One region of the Anoxybacillus kestanbolensis genome, then DNA from elsewhere that is predicted to be linked to it. Evidence: riboswitches for the same ligand, from Rfam matches in the RefSeq annotation. Region 1 holds a riboswitch; each other region holds the start of a gene.
The links. Region 1 has a riboswitch for S-adenosylmethionine ahead of mtnK (S-methyl-5-thioribose kinase). Riboswitches for the same ligand answer to the same signal wherever they lie in the genome.
Positions count from the first base shown of each region.

Region 2: another riboswitch for S-adenosylmethionine. It lies ahead of metK (methionine adenosyltransferase); the one in region 1 lies ahead of mtnK (S-methyl-5-thioribose kinase).
Region 3: another riboswitch for S-adenosylmethionine. It lies ahead of BO219_RS00410 (bifunctional homocysteine S-methyltransferase/methylenetetrahydrofolate reductase); the one in region 1 lies ahead of mtnK (S-methyl-5-thioribose kinase).

Region 1 is NZ_MQAD01000003.1:42,014-49,038, forward strand. Features, by position in the region: gene BO219_RS01980 (ABC transporter permease) at 1-176, opposite strand, end outside; gene BO219_RS01985 (sugar ABC transporter ATP-binding protein) at 173-1,666, opposite strand; gene BO219_RS01990 (sugar ABC transporter substrate-binding protein) at 1,663-2,775, opposite strand; gene mtnA (S-methyl-5-thioribose-1-phosphate isomerase) at 2,772-3,809, opposite strand; gene mtnK (S-methyl-5-thioribose kinase) at 3,817-4,986, opposite strand; SAM riboswitch class I at 5,059-5,158, opposite strand; gene BO219_RS02005 (carbon-nitrogen family hydrolase) at 5,246-6,040, opposite strand; gene BO219_RS02010 (pyridoxal phosphate-dependent aminotransferase) at 6,137-7,025, shown strand, end outside.
Region 2 is NZ_MQAD01000013.1:14,141-21,165, reverse strand. Features, by position in the region: gene BO219_RS08705 (tetraprenyl-beta-curcumene synthase family protein) at 1-241, opposite strand, end outside; gene BO219_RS08700 (alpha/beta hydrolase) at 216-1,034, opposite strand; gene BO219_RS08695 (gamma carbonic anhydrase) at 1,117-1,647, shown strand; gene BO219_RS08690 (phosphatase PAP2 family protein) at 1,721-2,239, shown strand; gene metK (methionine adenosyltransferase) at 2,284-3,489, opposite strand; SAM riboswitch class I at 3,610-3,718, opposite strand; gene pckA (phosphoenolpyruvate carboxykinase (ATP)) at 3,892-5,478, shown strand; gene BO219_RS08675 (N-acetylmuramoyl-L-alanine amidase) at 5,594-6,565, shown strand; gene desB (Delta(10) desaturase DesB) at 6,633-7,025, opposite strand, start outside.
Region 3 is NZ_MQAD01000001.1:65,743-72,767, reverse strand. Features, by position in the region: gene metH (methionine synthase) at 1-1,499, opposite strand, end outside; gene BO219_RS00410 (bifunctional homocysteine S-methyltransferase/methylenetetrahydrofolate reductase) at 1,492-3,339, opposite strand; SAM riboswitch class I at 3,409-3,510, opposite strand; gene BO219_RS00405 (YajQ family cyclic di-GMP-binding protein) at 3,601-4,092, opposite strand; gene BO219_RS00400 (BMP family lipoprotein) at 4,260-5,225, shown strand; gene BO219_RS00395 (methyl-accepting chemotaxis protein) at 5,238-6,890, shown strand; gene BO219_RS00390 (DUF3941 domain-containing protein) at 6,918-7,025, opposite strand, start outside.

The DNA of each region.
Region 1 (7,025 bases):
AACCCGTCGACAATTAACGAAAACGTAATGCCGATCGCAACAAGCGTCACAATGGAAATAGAGCGCAAAATGTCGCTAAAGTTGGCGTATGTGAAAAACGAATCGAGCGAGAAGCTAAAAAAAGCGATGACGATTACGATAGCGAGTATCGTTCCGTACTTGTATAAAAACTTCAATTTGTTCCACCCCCTGTCATGTCATAGACGAGCTGTTCATACGTCGCCTCGTGTGCGTCCATTTTTTTGACGAAGCGCCCGTCGACCATGATGTAAATCGTATCGGCGATATGAAGCAATTCTTGACATTCGCTCGTTAAATAAATGATCGCTTTTCCTTTTTCAGCAAGCGCGCGAATGATGGCAAACACTTCTTCTTTCGCATGCACGTCAATGCCTTTTGTCGGCTCGTCAAAAAGAAAGACGTCGCCATTTGTTTGTAACCATTTCCCGATGACGACTTTTTGTTGATTGCCGCCGCTTAAATGTTTCACAAGCGCAGTCGGCGAAGATGGGCGAATATGTAACGATGAAATAAGGTTTGTAGCGATCGTGCGCTCACGTCGTTTGTCAATCCATTGCCATGGGGCGATGTTTGACAATAGGCGTATGGTCAAGTTTTTTTCGATCGTTTCGTTCATAAAAAGCCCTTGTTTTCGCCGTTCTTCAGGAATGAAACAAACGCCTGCTTCAATTGCATCTTTTGGCGAGTTCCACGTTTGCTTTTTTCCATGCAATATGCGTTCGCCTGTCGTTTTTACGTGAGCGATCATACTTTCGGCAAGTTCTGTTTTTCCTGCACCAACAAGGCCAGCGATGCCGACAATTTCACCACGCCGAACAGCAAGATCGACGGTCGTGTTCGTTTTCGGGATATACAATTGTTTCACTTCAAATATCGTTTCGTCGCGGACGGTGCGCGCTCGTTGCTCGTTCGTTTCTTTTTGGCGTCCGACCATATGGCGCACGATGTCTTCTGTCGCTAGCGATACATCGCCTTCGTAAACGACGGTACCGTCTCGTAAAATCGTCATGCGGTCGCATATGCGTTTTACTTCGTGCAATTTATGCGAGATGTAAATAAACGACACTCCTTGTGCTTTCAATTGTTCGATCATCGCAAACAATCGTTTCGTTTCTTCTTCGCTTAATGAAGCGGTTGGTTCATCTAAAATAATGTAGCGAGCGGAAGAAGAAAGGACGCGCGCGAGTAAAATGAGTTGTTTTTCATGAAGCGTGCACGTCTGTACCGGTGTATCAAGCGACAAATGGGCTAAGCCGACGCGTTCAAGCAGTTGTAAAACAGTTGTGCGCTGTTTCGTTTTGGAAAAGAACATATGTTTTTGTTCGACCATTTGTTCAGCGAGAATATTTTCATATACAGATAAAGCAGGGAATAATGCCGCATCGACTTCTTGGACAACATGTCCGATGCCGGCTCGTTTCGCATCTTTCGGCGAAAAAAATGTATGTGGCTGTCCATCGATTTCAATCGTTCCGCTAGTCGGTTGCAACACGCCAGCTAAAATGTTCATTAACGTGCTTTTTCCCGCGCCATTCATACCTAAAAGGGCGTGAACTTCGCCCGGTTGGATATGGAAGTTCACGCCGTTTAATACGGTCACATCACCAAATGAATGAACGATTTGTTTCATGCGTAAACCGCTCATTGTTTTTTCACCTTTTCTTCAAGCGTCTTCATCCACGGCGAAACCGCAACATTCGATTGGCCCCAGCTTGTAATGTAGTTGTGCAGTTCGCCGATCGACACTTGCTCATCTGGTAAATCAGAACGTTTCACTAAATGCGGTTCAAGTGAATAAATATTTGGCGTTTGTTCGCCTGCAATTTTTTGATACGCAAAGCGCACTTGCACGCGTCCGACTTCCGCTGGGTCAGTTGCCGTTGTTGCGACCCATGGGCTATTCGGTTGTTGAATGAGTTGTAAATCTTCATCGCTTAAGTCGATGCCGTATACTTTAATTTCTGTTCGACCTGCTTGTTGAATGGCGCGCGTCGCTCCTTTAGCGAACTCATCCCACGTCGCAAAGACGGCGTCGATGTCGCCTTTATTCGGATATTTTTTCAAAATGGCTTCCATTTGTGTTTGTGTATCTAATGCAGTATTGGCGCTTGCCGTGCCGAATTTGGCGACTTCTTTTATGTTTGGATATCGTTTTTGAAACGCTTCATATATGACGTGGCGGCGTTCCATCGGCGTAAAGCCGCCGACCCAAATGGTGACGATTTCACCTTCACCGTTTAAATCTTCCGCTAACGTTTTTAACGTTTTCCATGCTAAGCTGTAATCGTCTTGGTCAATGACGGTGACACCTGGAATGTTTAAATCGTTATCGAATGCGACGACGTGAATGCCTTTCGCGAGCGCTTTTTCAACTGGCGCTTTTAACGCATCGGCGCGTCCGTGGTCTAATAAAATCGCATCGACGTTTTGGCTAATTGCTGTTTCGACGTACGATGCCATTTTCGTTAAATCGTTATCGGCGTTATAAATTTGCACGTCGCCTCCGAATTTCGCGACTTGTTCTTTTACCCCAGCGATATATTGTGATGAAAAGGTACCGATCGACATTTGCATAATGGCGGCAATTTTAATCGGTTTGTTTAATGCGGCTGGAATGTCCGCTCCTGTTGTTTCATTCGTTTGTTTCGTTTCTTCTTTCGGCTGCTCTGCCGGTTTTGAGACGGCGTCTTGTTCGTTCGTGCACCCGACTAATAGCGCGAATAAAAGCACGATCATTGCCCATATGTTTCTCATGCAAAAACCTCCTCAAATAATGTCGGTAGCTTCGTTTCATAATCGCCGAAAACGATGCCTTTTTCAGTAATAATGCCTGTAATAAGTTCATGCGGTGTGACGTCAAATGCCGGGTTGTAGACGTTCACATCTGGTGCGATGCGCACGCCTCCGATATGCGTCACTTCTTCTTTCGCCCGCTCTTCAATCGGGATATCGTCGCCTGTTTTCGTCTGTAAGTCGATTGTTGAAAGCGGGGCGGCGACGTAAAACGGAATGTTGAACGCTTTTGCCAAAATAGCTAAGCCGAACGTACCGATTTTGTTGGCGGTATCGCCGTTGGCGGCAATGCGATCGGCGCCGACGATGACTGCGGAAATATGTTTGGCTTTCATCGTTTGCGCTGCCATATTGTCTGTAATAAGCGTCACATCAACACCCGCTTCGGAAAGCTCCCATGCGGTCAGCCTTGCGCCTTGCAAGACCGGGCGTGTTTCACAAGCGTACGCATGAAGGGTGATTCCTTTTTCTTTCGCTAAATGAAACGGCGCAAGGGCGGTACCGTAGCGCGCCGTTGCAATCGCCCCCGCATTGCAAATTGTCATGATGCGGTCGCCGTCTTGAAACAAAGAAAGGGCATATTCACCGATGCGGCGGCAGACGTCTTCATCTTCAATTTGAATGCAAATTGCTTCATGAATGAGCGACGTTTTCGCTTCATTGACCGAGGTGGCGTTGACAACGCTTTTCATGAGCCGGTCAAGCGCCCAAAATAAATTGACGGCAGTCGGACGCGAGCTTGCTAAATAGTCGCGATCGCGCTTTAGTTTAGTATGAAATGTCGCTAAATCATCGGTTTCATATAATTTGGCTGCAAGTGCTAATCCGTAAGCGGCGGTCATGCCGATCGCTGGTGCCCCGCGCACTTTTAACGTGACGATCGCGTCCCACACGTCTTCTATATTTTTTAATTCTAAATATTCAGTCTTATGAGGCAACGCTTGTTGGTTTAAAATTGTAATATGCGTATCGTGCCATTGTACTGCTTTCATCATTTTCCTCCTAGCTGTTTACATGTGCGGTTTGTTCAACGAGACGTTTGAAATCATCGACACGAAGATTGTGTCGATGGACGATCAGCTCGCGTCCGAGACGAAGGGCATGGCGTTTCGCTTCGAGCCGTTGTTCAAGCGGCAATTCATCGAGGTCCGCCACATGCGCTAAACCGATCGTGCGGCGAATGACTTCGCAACCAGCAAAGCCGATTGCTTCCACGAGCGCATCGTTCATGATGTCGTCGAGCACGAAAGAAACGCGCGCATACGGTTCGTTGCTTTCTTGCCAACATGTTGTAAATGTGCGAACAAACACGTCCCACGTTTTTTCAATATGTGTAAAGAGCGGCTCGCATTCGCTTTCATGGCGAGCGAGGGCGTTTAATAGTAAATTGGCAAAAAAATTCCCTAAATCAAAGCCGATCGGACCGTAAAATGCAAATTCTGGATCAATTACTTTCGTGTCATCGTCGCTTGCGAATATGCTTCCGGTATGTAAGTCGCCATGAAGCAACACGTCTGCTTTTGTTAAAAAGAGCCGTTTCAATTTCGCTACTTCGCGCTTGAGTTCATCATCTTGCCAAAGCTGCTTGACATCGGCGCGCAGTTCTGCTTCAAAGTTGTTCGTGTCGTGGTCAAAAAACGGGTCGGTAAAGACGAGATCTTCCGTAATTTTACATAGTTCAGGGTTTGTAAATTGTTGGGCGAGCTTCTTTTTTTGTTGTTGATTCATGCCAAAATCAGACGTATAAAACGCCGTTTTCGCGACAAACTCGCCGATATGTTCAGAAAGCTTCGGAAATGTTTTTCCTTCGATCAGTCCACGACGTGCAATTTGTAAATGCGACAAATCTTCCATCACCGTAATCGCTAAAGTCTCATCGGAATAGTACACTTTTGGTACATACTGAGAGGCGTAGCTTGCGAATGTGCGCAACGCTTGGCTTTCAATTGTCGCTCGTTTTAATGTGAGCGGCCAGCTTTCTCCGACGACTTTCGCGTACGGCAACGCTTGTTTTATGATGATGCTGTCGTTTGTGCGTTCGTTGACGATGCGAAAGACGAGATTTAAGTTGCCATCGCCAATTTCTTGGCATGAAAGAAGGGCATCGGCGTCAAATAGCCCTAAGCGGACAGCGAGAGCGATCGCTTTTTGTTCTGTTAACGGTTCGTACATATGAATTCCCCCCTTGACATAAATAAAAAACCTCTTTCGCTGAACGAAAGAGGTTTGAAGTTTGCTTCGCACCTCTTATCTCTCAGCCTACTGCTGCAAGAATTAGCACCGTGCGTCATCGCCGGTTGCCGGGTTTCATCGGGCTCGTCCCTCCACCTGCTCTTGATAAGAGTGTTTATCTTTATTCGAATGTTTTGAATAGTGAAAACGTTTCGTGAATTCGCTTGATTTGAATCATACATCGCTTCTCGCTTGTTTGTCAATCTTTTTTTTCAAAAATTTTATACACGTCTGGGCGACGATCAGCAAAAATCGGGATGCGGGCGCGTACGCGTTGTACTTCGTTTATGTCGATCGTTGCCTTGATGACCGTTTCTTGTTCGCTTCCTTCCGCAAGAATATTTCCCCACGGATCGATAATCATCGAATGCCCAGCAAACGTGTTGTTCGGGTCTGATCCTGCACGGTTGCACGCGACGACGTAACATTGATTTTCGATCGCTCGCGCCATTAATAACGTGCGCCAATGATGAAGGCGCGAAAGGGGCCATTCCGCAACGACAAATAACACTTCCGCACCGTTTAGCGTATGCGCGCGAATCCATTCTGGAAAGCGAATGTCATAACAAATGACCCCCGCACACGTCGTTTCATCGAGCGAACATAGCCCGGTCGTTTCTCCCGCTTGTAAATATACATGCTCATCCATCAATTTAAACAAATGAAGTTTGTTATATTCACAAACGACATCGCCGTTTCGATGGACGATATACATCGTATTCGTTATGTTGTCCGCCACTTTTTTCGCGACCGATCCACCGACGATATGCACATGATACGTGCGGGCAAGTTCGGAAAGAAACGCTTTCGTTTGTTCGCCGTTTTCATCGGCAATATGAGCAAGTCTCGTTAAATCGTAACCTGTCGTCCATAGTTCAGGTAAAACGACGACATCGGCTTCTTTCGCGATTTGTTCCATGTAGCGCACGACTGTTTGTTTATTTTTTTCCGGTGCTCCAAACGCAATGTCCATTTGTACGCAAGCGATATTCATCTCATTCACCTCAAAAAAATTTTCTTTACATTTTGATTTTTACGATATATGATTCTTGACTAGAATTTCAACCTTTTTGTGAAGTAGGTGTGAAAAATGAAAACATTTCCGCAATCGAACTTGTTACAGCAACTTCCGAAGCAATTTTTTGCTTCGCTCGTGCAAAAAGTGAACGCAGTCATTGCCGAAGGGCATGATGTCATTAATCTCGGACAAGGAAATCCAGATCAGCCGACACCAGCGCACATTGTAAGCGCGATGCAACAGGCGGTAGCAAAGCCTATGTATCATAAATATTCACCATTTCGCGGCTATTCGTTTTTGAAAGAAGCAGTCGCGACGTTTTATAAACGCGAGTATGGCGTGACGATTGATCCTGAAAAAGAAGTCGCTATTTTGTTTGGCGGAAAAGCAGGGCTTGTTGAAATGCCGCTTTGCTTATTAAATCCGGGCGATGTTGTGCTCGTTCCTGACCCTGGTTATCCAGACTATTGGTCGGGGGTCGTGCTTGCGCGGGCGCGCATGGAAATGATGCCGCTACGGGCGGAAAACGGCTTTTTACCTAATTACGAGGAGCTAAACAAAGATGTCGTTCGCAAGGCGAAACTGATGTTTTTAAACTATCCGAACAATCCGACCGGCGCAACCGCAACGAAATCGTTTTTTCAACAAACCGTTTCGTTTGCTGAAAAACATCGTATCGGTGTTGTACACGATTTCGCATACGGAGCGATCGGCTTTGACGGGAAAAAGCCAGTAAGCTTTTTACAAGTCGAAGGGGCCAAAGACGTCGGCATTGAAATTTATACGTTCTCAAAAACGTACAATATGGCAGGATGGCGCATCGGTTTTGCGGTCGGTAACGAAAGCATGATCGAAGCGATCAACGTATTACAAGACCATTTATACGTCAGCATGTTCGGGGCGATTCAAGAAGCGGCAGCAGTCGCACTACTTGATTCGCAACAATGCGTCGCCGAGCTTG
Region 2 (7,025 bases), on a different contig from region 1:
GATAAGCAACGATAAAACGAATGCATCGCTCCATTTCTTTTCCCGCCAGTAAAGCTAAAATCGCGCCCCCTTCGCAATGAAACGTTTTTGTTGCGATGCTCGCTAACGCTTGTTTGCGCAATTCTTCATCTGGAATAGCTTCTGCTCTTTTTTTCCAAACGGCTAGTTCCCGGTGAACAAGCGGAAAAACGCGATGATAGACAGCTCGCATTAGACTAAACGGATTTGTTGGAACGTTCAATGAGTTCACCCCTTTGCAGCTGCAAAGTTAAAAACGTATGGGCATATAAAAATACTTGTTCACGTTCAAGTTCGTTAAAAATCTCGTGATATAGTTTTGGCCATTCTTTATACACTTTTTCACTTACCGTCAACTGATCAAACCATGATTTCACTGCACTTTTATCGACAATTTTATCATCTCCCGCCTGCATGACAAGCATCGGAACGTCTGGTAAGTCCGCAATTTTATCATGAGCAATCCGAATGGCTTTGACTAGCTCACGATACCAACGAACAGACACTTTCGTCACGTATAATGAATCGTTTTTATCCATCTCACGCACTTCTTCATTTCGAGTCGCCATCTCCACCTTTAACCCTGATGGAAAACGCTTTTTCGGATGAATAACATTTAAAATGTGCGAAGCGATTTCAAGTGCTTTGGACGGATAGTGAACGAGCCCTAAACATGGAGAAGATAAAATGACACCGCGCACAGGAAGACGCTTTTCTTGCAATGTACGAATGACGACGAGCCCACCCATGCTGTGACCGAGTAAAAAAACAGGCTGTTCATACACGCTTGCTTCATGCACCCAACTGGCAACCGCTTCGATATATTCGTCAAAGGAATCAATATGTCCTCTTCGACTGCGTGATGTCGTTCCTTGCCCTGGTAAATCTCCTGCAACAACATGAAAACCGTGCATGCGAAACATTTCAATAAGCCATTTATATCGTCCATGATGCTCAGCTGCACCGTGAACGATCACAATCGTTCCTTTTGCATTTTCTCCTTCCCATTTCCACATATACACCCCTCCTTTATGTTTACGAATAGCCGAAAAATTTGTACACTAAATATAACAAAACGAAACGAAAGGGACGAGTGAAATGATTTATCCATATAAAGAACACACACCAAACATTGCACGTTCTGCTTTCATCGCCGATTACGTCACTATTACAGGTGATGTAACAATTGGAGAGGAAACGAGTGTTTGGTTTAACACTGTCATTCGTGGAGATGTCGCACCAACGATCATCGGCAACCGTGTAAACATCCAAGACAACTCTGTCCTTCACCAAAGCCCAAACAATCCACTGATCATTGAAGATGATGTCACCATCGGACATCAAGTCATTTTGCATAGTGCGATCATCAAAAGAGGCGCACTCATCGGCATGGGTTCGATCGTCTTAGACGGTGCCGAAATTGGTGAAGGTGCGTTTATCGGCGCTGGTAGCCTCGTTCCACAAGGAAAAAAAATCCCGCCACGCACACTTGCATTCGGTCGTCCTGCGAAAGTGATTCGTGAATTAACTGAAGAAGATGAGCGTGAAATGGCACGCATTCGTCGCGAATATGTCGAAAAAGGACAATATTATAAATCACTTCAAGTAAACAAACCACGCGACAAATAAGCGTGGTATTTTTACATTGTTTTATTATTGACTTCACATATGTATTTTATCATAAAATCAGGGGGATTTGCTTATGTTACGAAAATGGTACGATTGGGAGTGCAAGTTATTTTACAGCATTAATCGTTATTTTGATCAAAAATGGCTAAACACCTATTTTCGTTCAATTACACACGTTGGAGGGGCTACATTTTCAATTACATCGGTTATGCTAGCCATTTGGCTATTGCGGGATGAATGGCGCGATACTGCTATCGCAAGTGCGATCGCCTTAGCACTTAGCCATATTCCTGTCGCAATGATGAAAAAAATATATCCTCGCAAACGACCGTATATTTCACTACATAAAACGAAAGTAACAAAAAACCCATTAACTGACCATTCATTTCCATCAGGACATACGACTGCAATATTTTCTGTCATCGTTCCGTTTTTACTATACGCTCCAGCGCTTGCTGTTTGTCTTTTACCTATTGCTGTTAGCGTTGCCGTGTCGCGCATTTATTTAGGGCTTCATTATCCGTCTGATGTACTTGCCGGTTGTATGCTCGGTACGCTATTTGGTATTGCTTCATTTTCTGTTCTTACTTAAAAAATAGGAAAGGAGAGCTACATCTTGTAACTCTCCTCTTTTCCTTACTTCGCTAACTGTAACGCTTGTTGTTTTAACGCTTCCGCTTTATCTGTACGCTCCCAAGGAAGGTCGATATCTGTGCGACCGAAGTGACCATAAGCTGCTGTTTGCTTATAAATCGGGCGACGGAGATCGAGCATTTTAATAATGCCTGCTGGGCGAAGGTCGAAGTTGTTGCGCACCACTTCAATTAATACATCCTCAGATACTTTGCCTGTGCCGAACGTGTCGATTGAGATCGATACAGGTTGCGCCACACCGATCGCATATGCTAATTGCACTTCACATTTATCCGCAAGACCTGCTGCGACAATGTTTTTCGCTACGTAACGAGCCGCATATGCTGCCGAGCGATCTACTTTCGTTGGGTCTTTTCCTGAGAAAGCCCCACCGCCGTGACGAGCATAACCACCGTAAGTGTCAACGATAATTTTGCGTCCTGTTAACCCTGCGTCACCTTGTGGACCACCGATGACGAAACGACCTGTTGGGTTAATGAAATATTTTGTGTTTTCATCGATCAACTCCGCTGGAACGACAGGTTGAATGACATGTTCTTTAATGTTGCGCACAATTTGATCTTGCGTAATTTCTGGATGATGTTGTGTGGAAACAACGATCGTATCAATGCGTACAGGTTTGCCGTTTTCATCATACTCTACTGTCACTTGCGTTTTTCCGTCCGGGCGTAAGTATGGTAAAATGTCTTCTTTACGCACTTCTGCTAAACGGCGCGCAAGTTTATGGGCAAGTGAAATTGGAAGCGGCATAAGCTCTTTCGTTTCGTTGCACGCAAAACCAAACATTAATCCTTGGTCTCCTGCACCGATCGCTTCGATTTCTTCATCTGTCATTTGTCCTTCACGAGCTTCTAACGCTTTATCAACACCCATCGCAATATCTGGAGATTGTTCATCAATGGATGTTAATACGGCGCACGTATCTGCGTCAAAACCGTATTTTGCACGCGTATAGCCAATTCCACGAATCGTTTCACGGACAATTTTCGGAATGTCTACATATGTAGATGTTGTAATTTCTCCGCTCACTAAAACAAGTCCTGTTGTTACACTCGTTTCGCACGCAACACGCGCATTTGGATCATTTGCTAAAATCGCATCTAAAATCGCATCGGAAATTTGGTCACAAATTTTATCCGGATGCCCTTCCGTTACAGATTCAGATGTAAACAGACGACGTTTAGGCATTCAAACATTCCTCCTCAGTATAATGACAAATGATACGGTACTCATCCCTCTTATTATGGTCTATCGTGAAAAAAACCTTTCCCTCAGAGGAAAGGTTTTTGCATTTGTCTGCGCCTTTCACTCTTATCGTTCAAGGGCGTTCCCTTGCCACAGGTTAGCACCTTTTCACGTATGTGACGGTTGCTGGGTTTCATCGGGCCTGTCTCCCTCCACCAACTCGGGATAAGAGTATCCGTTCATTTCAGCATCATACCACATCCGTACGAAACGAGTCAACGTTTTTCTATATGGATTATTTTGAAATTAAACTGAAGAAAAATACAATAATTAGTATGGACTATTTATCAAAATGTGTTATACTTTTTACATAAAGATAAATCAAACAAAGGTAGGTTTTGTCCAATGAATTCCATTGAACTGACAAACAAATTATCAACACTCTTACAAAGGGATGGGGTTTTTCATAACTTATCTGTACCACGACTAGTAGAAAAAGTACTAACTCGGAAAGAAGGCATCCTAACTTCATCAGGAGCAATTTGTGCAACAACTGGAAAATATACAGGCCGTTCTCCAAAGGATAAATATATTGTCGAAGAACCGTCTGTGAAACATAAAATTGATTGGGGAACTGTCAATCAACCTATTTCTGAAGAGGTATTTGATAAGCTTTACAACAAAGTGATCGATTATTTAATGACAAAAGAAGAACTATTTGTATTTAATGGCTTTGCAGGCGCAGATCCAGCTTATCGTTTGCCGATTCAAGTGGTCAACGAATTTGCTTGGCATAACTTATTTGCTCATCAATTGTTCATTCGTCCAACAGCGGAAGAATTACAAACACATGAACCACAATTTACAGTCATTTCTGCACCAACATTTAAAGCTGATCCATCTATTGACGGCACGCGCTCAGAAACGTTTATTATCATCTCATTCGAGCGCCGCACTGTACTAATTGGTGGAACAGAATATGCTGGTGAAATGAAAAAATCCATTTTCTCTGTCATGAACTTTTTATTGCCAGAACAAGGAATCTTCCCGATGCACTGTTCAGCAAACGTCGGTCAAGAAGGTGATGTCGCGCTCTTTTTCGGTTTATCTGGTACAGGAAAAACAACGCTTTCTGCTGATCCAAACCGTCGCCTAATTGGCGATGACGAGCACGGTTGGTCAAACAACGGTGTTTTTAATATTGAAGGTGGATGTTATGCCAAATGCATTAACTTATCACGTGAAAAAGAGCCACAAATTTTTGATGCGATTCGCTTCGGCTCTGTATTAGAAAACGTCATCGTTGACCCAGACACGCGCATACCAAACTATGACGATGCAACATTAACTGAAAATACGCGCGCAGCATATCCGCTCGAAGCGATGGATAATATCGTGCAGCCGAGCGTTGCTGGCCATCCGCATACAATCGTCTTTTTAACAGCAGATGCGTTCGGCGTATTGCCGCCAATTAGTAAATTAACGAAAGAACAAGCAATGTACCATTTCTTAAGCGGCTATACGAGCAAATTAGCGGGCACAGAACGCGGAGTGACAGCGCCGGAAGCAACATTTTCTACATGCTTCGGTTCACCGTTTTTACCGCTTCCTGCAACGCGTTACGCAGACATGCTTGGTCAAAAAATTGACGCCCACGGTGTTCAAGTGTTTTTAGTAAACACCGGTTGGACTGGTGGTGGATACGGCGTTGGTGAACGAATGAAGCTATCGTATACACGCGCGATGGTAAAAGCAGCGTTAGAAGGAGAATTAAACAACGTAGAAACCGTTCAAGATCCTATTTTCGGTCTTCATATCCCGCTTCACGTTCCCGGTGTGCCTGATGAAGTGTTACAACCGAAAAGCACATGGGCAGATCAGGAAGCATATGAACAAAAAGCAAAAGAGCTTGCGGCGAAGTTCCGGGAAAACTTTAAAAAATTCACAAACGTTGATCCACGCATCGAAAAACTCGGTGGGCCAATCGCGTAAACAACAAAAGCTGCCTGTTTTGGCAGCTTTTTTCTTTTTTTATTGTTTCGTACAAACCATTTACGAAATTGGAACATATAGTAGTATATAAAAACGAACAAAAGGAGGCTAAAAAATGAACGAACTACTTGCTCTCCCCCAATTAAAAGATATACGCCATCTTCTCCCTACTCGTTCCGGACGTTCGTACAAAAAGACGACGATTCAACAAAAAACACATATTATTATTCATCATAGTTTAACGAAAACAGGTTCCGCATTCGCGTTTGCTAATTATCACGTTAGTAAAGGATGGCCCGGAATTGGATACCATTTTGTCATTGAACAAGACGGAACGATTCATTTTTGCAACGACTTAGAAACGATTAGCTACCATGTCGGCAATCATAACCCTTACTGCATTGGCATTTGTTTAACAGGTGATTTTCGCACACAACAACCGACGAATGAACAAAAACAATCGCTAAAAGCGTTATACAAAACACTTGTAAATATATTACCAAACTATAAAGATGTGAAAGGACATAACGAACTAAAAGGATACGAATGGAAGCAATGTCCTTGTTTTAACTATGCGCAAGTATTAGCAGAAAAAGAAAACATCGAAATAAAAGAAGACGTCAAACTGTATACTATCGAACAAGGGGATACACTATGGGCAATTAGTCAAAAAACAGGAGTAAGCGTCAAAACGTTATTGCGTCTAAATCCTGACGTCAATCCAAGAACGTTACAGCCTGGCCAACAAATTATCATTGAAAAACAAGTAAAGAAAGAAGCAACCAACCCTCCATCACAACCATCTAATCAAACACCGAAGCAACAAAATCCAATCGAACAACTGATTAATAAACTTCCGAATAAAGTACTTCGATATGGCGATCGTGGCGAGGACGTACGCATCTTACAGCAAGCGTTAAATACGATTCATTTTAAATGCGGAGCAGAAGACGGCGTGTTCGGTCAAAAAACGCAAGATGCTGTAAAACGAGTCAACTTGATGTTTTCAGGCGGCAATAGACATGGCGTTTATGACGAAAAAACGAAAAATTACATCATAAGCAAATTAAAAGAAAAAATGAAATAGCTTTCAATTATATATTTCCCCTATAATAAAACATGCAAGAAAACAAAAAGCGCCGAGATGCGACGCTTTACTTTTCTTTCACCATTTTTCCTACAACATTTTCCTTCACTTTATGCGAAAGGTCATCTATATTTAATCCATATCCAAGCGTGCCGTATACATATCCTTCACGCGGCTCAATTAGTTCTGTTTGTTCGTGATAAAGCCGTGGTGTTTTCCATAGCGCAATTAACGCTTTTGTCATCGGCATTTCATAATAACGATCCGGCCATAGTTGTTTAATATATTGTTTAACGAGCGGATAATATTTTGAACTCATCGCTGGGAACAAATGATGTTCTGTATGGTGCGAAAAGTTAAAATGCAATACGTCAACCCACTTTGGAACGATGACAGTTAAGCTGTTTGCTAATGGATCGTTAACTGGAACGAGCGGATTTAAACGATGGTTTGTTGAAAT
Region 3 (7,025 bases), on a different contig from region 1:
ACGAGCGGATCGAAAATGATGTCGTGCGGTGAGACACCGTATTTGTTGACGAGTAAATCGTATGAACGAAGGGCGATATCAAGTTTTCGTTTCGCTTCGATCGCCATGCCTTGTTCGTCAATCGTGCCGACGACGACCGCTGCTCCGTATTGATGAAGAAGCGGAACAATTTTTTCAAATCGTTCTTCGCCGTCTTCTAAGTTAATCGAGTTAATAATCGCTTTTCCTTGCGAATACGACAAGGCGCAAGCGATGACGTCTTCATCGGTCGAGTCGATGACAAGCGGCACTTTTACTTTTTTCACGACTTGTTGAATAAATTGCTCCATATCTTCTTTTTCATCGCGGTCAGGGTCGGCTAAACAAATGTCGATGACGTGCGCCCCGTTTTTGACTTGAGCGCGAGCAATTTCTGCCGCTTCTTCATATTTTCCTTCCGCAATGAGCCGTTTAAACTTGCGCGAACCGATGACGTTCGTTCGTTCCCCAACAAAAAGCGGACGCATCGTTTCATCGTAAATGAGCGCATCAATGCCTGAGACAGCATGCATCGCAAACTGTTTCGGAATCGAGCGGGGCGGGATGTCGCGAACGGCTTCGGCGATCGCTTGAATATGTTGTGGTGTCGTGCCGCAACAGCCGCCGACGATATTTAGCCATCCTTTCTCGGCAAATTGGCGAATTTTTTTCGCCAGCATCTCGGGCGTTTCGTGATAATGTCCTTCTTCGTCAGGAAGACCGGCGTTCGGATAGCAGCTGACGGCGGTGTTCGCTAATGAAGCGAGCGATCGTAAATGATCGGTCATAAATTCCGGCCCTGTGGCGCAGTTTAAGCCGATAGCAAAAGGTTTCATATGTTGAACGGAAATAAAAAACGATTCGATCGTTTGCCCGGCAAGCGTCGTTCCCATCGGTTCGATCGTTCCAGAAATCATAAGCGGTACTTGTTTTCCAACCGCTTGAAACGCTTTCGTAATGCCGAGAAACGCAGCTTTCACGTTTAACGTATCTTGGCACGTTTCTAACAACAACAAATCGACGCCGCCAAGCAATAAACCGCGCGCTTGTTCTTCATAGGAAGAAATGAGTTCGGCAAATGTCGCTCCGCCTGTGACAGATAGCGTTTTTGTCGTCGGACCCATCGAACCGGCAACGAAGCGAGGGTGATCGCTCGTTGTATATTTTTCAGCCGCTCGTTTGGCGAGTTTCGCTGCTTCAATGTTTAATTCAAGCGCTAAATGCCCGAGGTTGTATTCGTCTAAGACGATGCGGGTCGCGCCAAACGTATTTGTTTCAACGATGTCCGCCCCTGCGGCGAAATATGCTTCGTGAATATGTGAGATGACATGAGGGGCGGTGAGCGTTAAATATTCGTTACATCCTTCGTACGCTTCCCCGCCAAAATCGTCCGCCGTTAAATTGGCCGCTTGAATCATCGTCCCCATCGCGCCGTCAATAATTAAAATTTTTTTCTCAAGCTGTGCAAATAAACTAGCCATAGTAAACCGTCCTTTCTTTTGCGAGCCGTTCTTTTTCATGAATGTAGCGAACGAGTTCGACTGTCATGTCGTAGCGTAAAAACGGTGTAATTAAATAAATGCCTTGGAATAAATCGAATGCTGCGTCGATAAGCGATTTGGCGATTGCCAATCCTTCTTTTGTTGCTTGAATCGGGTCGTTGGCACAAGCGGCCATGCGAGCGCGAATGTCATCAGACAATGTAATGCCCGGCACTTCATGGTGTAAAAAGTCGGCGTTGCGCGCGCTTGTCAAAGGCATAATGCCGATGTAAATCGGTGTTGATAAATGCTTTGTCGCTTCATAGACGTCTTCAATTTGTTTTTCGCTATAAAGCGGTTGTGTTAAAAAATAATGGGCACCACATTCAATTTTTTTCTCGAGCCGTTTCACCGCTTTATCTAAATGGCGCACGTTCGGGTTAAAGGCAGCGGCGATCGAAAAGTTCGTTTTTTGTCCGAGCGGTTTGCCCGAATACGAAAGCCCTTCGTTAAATTGCCGAATTAACGAAATAAGGTCAAATGACGATAAATCGTATACGGACGTTGCCCCCGGAAAGTCGCCGACTTTCGATGGATCGCCGGTTAAAGCAAGCACATCGGTCATGCCGAGCGTATGAAGCCCCATTAAATGCGACTGTAGGCCGATTAAGTTGCGATCGCGGCATGTAATGTGAATGAGCGGGCGCATGTTCAGTTGTTGTTTGACGATCGTTCCGACAGCGACGTTGCTAATGCGTGGTGTCGCCAGCGAGTTGTCGGCGAGCGTTAGCGCATCAATATGTGCTTCTTTTAACGCTTTTGCGCCTTCTAAAAATTTCGTTAAGCCGAGTTTTTTCGGCGGGTCAAGCTCGACGATAATTGACCGACGCATGCGCGCGATGTCAGCTAGGGAAGGTGCAGATGTTTGTTCCGCTTCTTGAACGGTGATTGTATGCCGCTGTTTGACTTCCTTTTTATATACAGGTGTGCGGTCAGAAAGGGCGCGAGCGATGGCGGCAATATGTTTTGGCGTTGTGCCGCAACAGCCGCCGATGAGGCGCACCCCTTGATCGCGAAACGCACGAGCGGTTTCTTCAAAATATTGTTCGCTCGTTTCGTAAACGAATCGCCCGTCGCGATATTGCGGCAAGCTTGCGTTTGGGTATACAGATAAAAAGGCGCGCGATGGAATCGGCACTTCTTCAAGCGAGCGCAACATATGATATGGGCCGAGATGGCAGTTTAAGCCGACGACATCGGCGCCAAGCTGTTCGAGTTGATACAGCGCATCTGCAAGCGGCATGCCATGTTGTAAGACGCCAATGTCGTGCAATGTGACGTGGGCGATGATCGGCAACGTTGTTTCTTGGCGAGCGATGGACAGAACAGTTTGCAATTCTTCAAAATCGTAATACGTTTCAAGTAAAAGCCCATCAACATTTTCGTTTAACAAGACGTACAGCTGTTCACGAAACGTTCGTTTCACTTCTTCAAGGGAAATCGTACTTTTGTTTGTGCTGCGCAATCCTCCGATCGTACCGAGCACGTAGGCGCGTCCTTTTGCGGCTTGTTTCGCAAGACTGACCGCTGCTTCGTTTATTTTTTTTACGTCATCTTGTAGCCCGTAACGCGCCAGTTTGACGTAGTTAGCGCCGTATGTGTTCGTTTGAATGATTTCAGCACCTGCATCAATATACGCTTCATGAATATGAACGATTTCTTCAGGTTTTGTGACGTTTAATTCTTCAAAACAACGATCGATGCCGTGTGCATATAATAACGTGCCCATCGCTCCGTCCGCGATGACGATGCGTTCTTTTAAGTCATTTAACAATCCCACGTCCATTCCTCCATTTCTCCGTTTAAAGTAAAAAAGTCTTCCTCATAAGAAGAAGACGTGAAGCGCTCCTTCTTATCTTCCAAGCGAATCGCTTGCTGGACTTAGCACCTTGACGATCGTCAGGTTGCTGAAGGTTCATCGGGCCAGTCCCTCCCCTTCTCTCGATAAGACGTTGTATGAAGTTATTCATAAATGTAACTGATTTTTTAGAAATATTCAACTATTTTTAATTAGAAAAGAAAAAGAAGGCAGCGCGCCTTCTTAACGGTAGTTGACGAATTGGACGTCGATCGGTAAATCTGCTTCGCGAATCGCGGCGATTACTTTTTGCAAATCGTCTTTACTTTTGCCGCTGACGCGAATTTGGTCTTCTTGAATTTGACTTTTTACTTTTAACCCTGTATTTTTAATGATTGTGTTAATTTTTTTCGCGTTGTCTTTGTCGATGCCTTGAACGAGTTTCGCACGCTGGCGCACCGTTCCGCCAGACGCAGCTTCCACTTTTCCGTATTGAATGTTTTTTGTAGGGACGCCACGTTTAATAAGTTTGCCGATGAGCACATCTTTCAGTTGTTCAAGCTTAAATTCATCGTCAGAAATGAGAATAAGCTCATCTTTTTCAAGCGAAATGTCGCTTTTGCTCCCTTTAAAGTCGTAGCGGTTTTGAATTTCTTTTAACGCGATGTTGACGGCGTTTGTGACTTCCGACAAATCGACTTTTGACACGATATCAAATGAACTTTCTTTTGACATATTGATCACCTCGGCATAAATTCGTTGTGTTTCCATTATAGTCGATTGTTGGCATACGAACAACTTTACAAAATTTTTATATATAAAAAGTAAACAAAACGTCGAACGATGTCGATATAATAAATGAAGTGAGATTTAATCGAATAGTAAGGAGATGAGGAAATTTTATGAAAAAAGTATTTTCACTCATCGTGGCAATCGTTTTGCTCGTTGCCGCAGGGTGTTCACAAACGAGTTCCTTTCAACCGAAAGAGCGAATAAAAGTGGGCATTATGTTGTCGGACGTCGGACTCGGTGATCAATCGTTTAGCGATTCGGCGTTTAAAGGATTGATGAAGGCGCGTGATGAACTTGGCGTCTTTTTTGATTATCGCGAGTTAAAAGAAACGGGAACGTATGAAAAAGGGCTAACGGAACTTGTTGAAGCTGGAAACGATCTCGTCATCGGACTTGGGTTTATGGTGCAACAAGATTTAGAAAAAGTCGCGAAAAAATATCCGAAACAACAATTTATATTAATTGATGCGGTGTCTGATTTACCAAACATCACTTCGATTACGTTTAAAGAAGATGAAGGAAGCTTTTTAGCGGGCGTCGTCGCTGGCATGTTGACGAAAACGAACAACGTTGGCTTTGTTGGCGGAGCGGATGTACCTTTAATTCGCAAATTTGCAAACGGCTTTATTCAAGGGGTAAAAGCGGTGAAGCCAGAAGCGAAGGTACAAGAAGTGTACGCAGGCAATTTCGGTGACGACAAGCTCGGAGCAAACATCGCAAAACAAATGATTGCTGCTGGCGCAGATGTGTTGTATGCGGCGGCTGGGTTTACAGGCGTCGGGGTGCTACGCGAGGCAGAGATGAATAAAAAATATGCGATCGGTGTCGATAGCGACCAATATTTTTATGCGGAAAAAGCGGTTGTGACATCGATGTTAAAAAATGTCGATGTGGCGCTATATACGGTTATTCAACAATATGTCGAAAAGAAAGAAGTGCCTAAAGGGACGGTCGAACTCGGCTTAAAAGAAAACGGTGTTGATTTAGCACCGATTCGCGTTGTGACATTCACTCCAGAACAACAAGCAACGCTTGAAAAATGGAAAGAAAAAGCGACGAACGGCATCGCACAATAAAGGAGGGATACGATGTCCATTAAACAGCGATTGTTATTTCATTCATTAGCCACGCCAGTTATTGCGGGCGCCATTATTGTGTTTATTATTATGAATATGCTGTCGATTCAATCGTCCAATCAAGATTTTGTGCCACTCATGATGAAGGCGCAACATTTACAAGCAGAATTGAAGGCGACGAAGCAAAGTTTAAGCAACTATGCGTATAGCCCGACAGAAGGGAATAAACAAGAAGTGCTTGTTCATTTAGCGGAATCGGAAAAGCTACTTCAAGCGTTAAATAAAGGATTAACTCAACCGTATTTCCGTTCTGCACTTGAACAGGCGAATAAAAAATTTGCGGCGCTTGATGCGGAATCGAAAGCGGCACTTGATGCGCGAAATGTAGCGGAAATTCGCCGCCAATCGATGCGGGCAGAAGGAGTATTAAACGACATATACGTCGTGAGCACGTATGTCGCTGAATATTATACGTATATGCAACAAACGTTACAAAAGCAAATTTCAGGCGTCATTACCATTTCGCTCGTTGCGATTGTCATCGTGTTATTGTTTGCTGGATTTAGCGGATTCCGTCTAACGCAAAAAATTACAACGCCGCTCAAAAAAATTGCTGAAAACGCGAAGCAAATCGCAAGCGGCAATTTGCGCATCGAGCCTGTGAAATATAATGGGAAAGATGAGCTTGCTGATTTAAATGCAGCGTTTACAACGATGGCTGATCAACTAAACGGTTTGCTTCAGTCGGTCGATACAGTAAGTAAGCAAGTCGAGACGTTTGCGAAAGAAATTGATGAAGAAACAAAAATGTTAACAGAAATTAACAATCAAGTCGCTGTCTCGACGAATGAATTATCCGCTGGGGCGCAAAGCATTTCGGAAGACTTGCAAAGTGCAGTACAGCTCATTGAACGCATGGAAGGAACTGTACAACAAAACGTTGCGCGTACGGAACAAGCGGCGCGTTATAGTGACGAAGCGGTAGAAGCGATTGTGCACGGTCAAGCAGCGTTAGCAGAACAAAAAGCATTTATTGATGAAAATGCAAAGGCGACCGCCTCAATCGAACAATCGACGGAACAGTTTGCGACGTATGCAAGCAAAATTGAAGATATGGCAAAAGCGGTATCTGATATTGCGACACAAACGAACTTATTGGCGTTAAATGCAGCGATTGAAGCAGCACGAGCAGGAGAAGCGGGGAAAGGGTTTGCCGTCGTTGCTGAAGAAGTGCGCAAACTTGCAGAAGAATCGTCGAAAGCGACAAATCAAATTTTTGAGATGGTGCAGCTCATTCAATCGGGGTTAACGAATGTGACCGAGGCGGTTCGCCGTGGGGTAAATATTGCGGAAGCGCAAACGAAAGCGATTGAGATGACAACCGATGCGTTTGCACAAATTGAAAGTAAAGTACAACATATTACAACAGACATGCAAGCGCTTGTGATCGGTATGGACGAATCGAAAGAGCTTGGTAAAAACGTCTTGCAAAACGTCGAAAGCATTAGTGCCGTTGTCGAACAGTCCGCAGCAGGTAGCGAAGAAATTGCTGCGTCGATGGTTGAGCAATTAGAAGCGTTCAAAAAAATGAGCGAAAAAGTGACGACGTTGCGCCAACTAACAGACGACTTACAAAAAATGATGGCAAAGTTTCAAATGAAGTAAAAAAGATGCTCCGCGCGAGCATCTTTTTTACAAATGGTTCGTTTCTTTTGAATAGGCGCGTTTGCCAGCTTGGCGGTTTTTTTCGCGCTCCATATTTTTCTCGTGTCGTTTCGCGTTATTGTCTTTTGCTTTTTT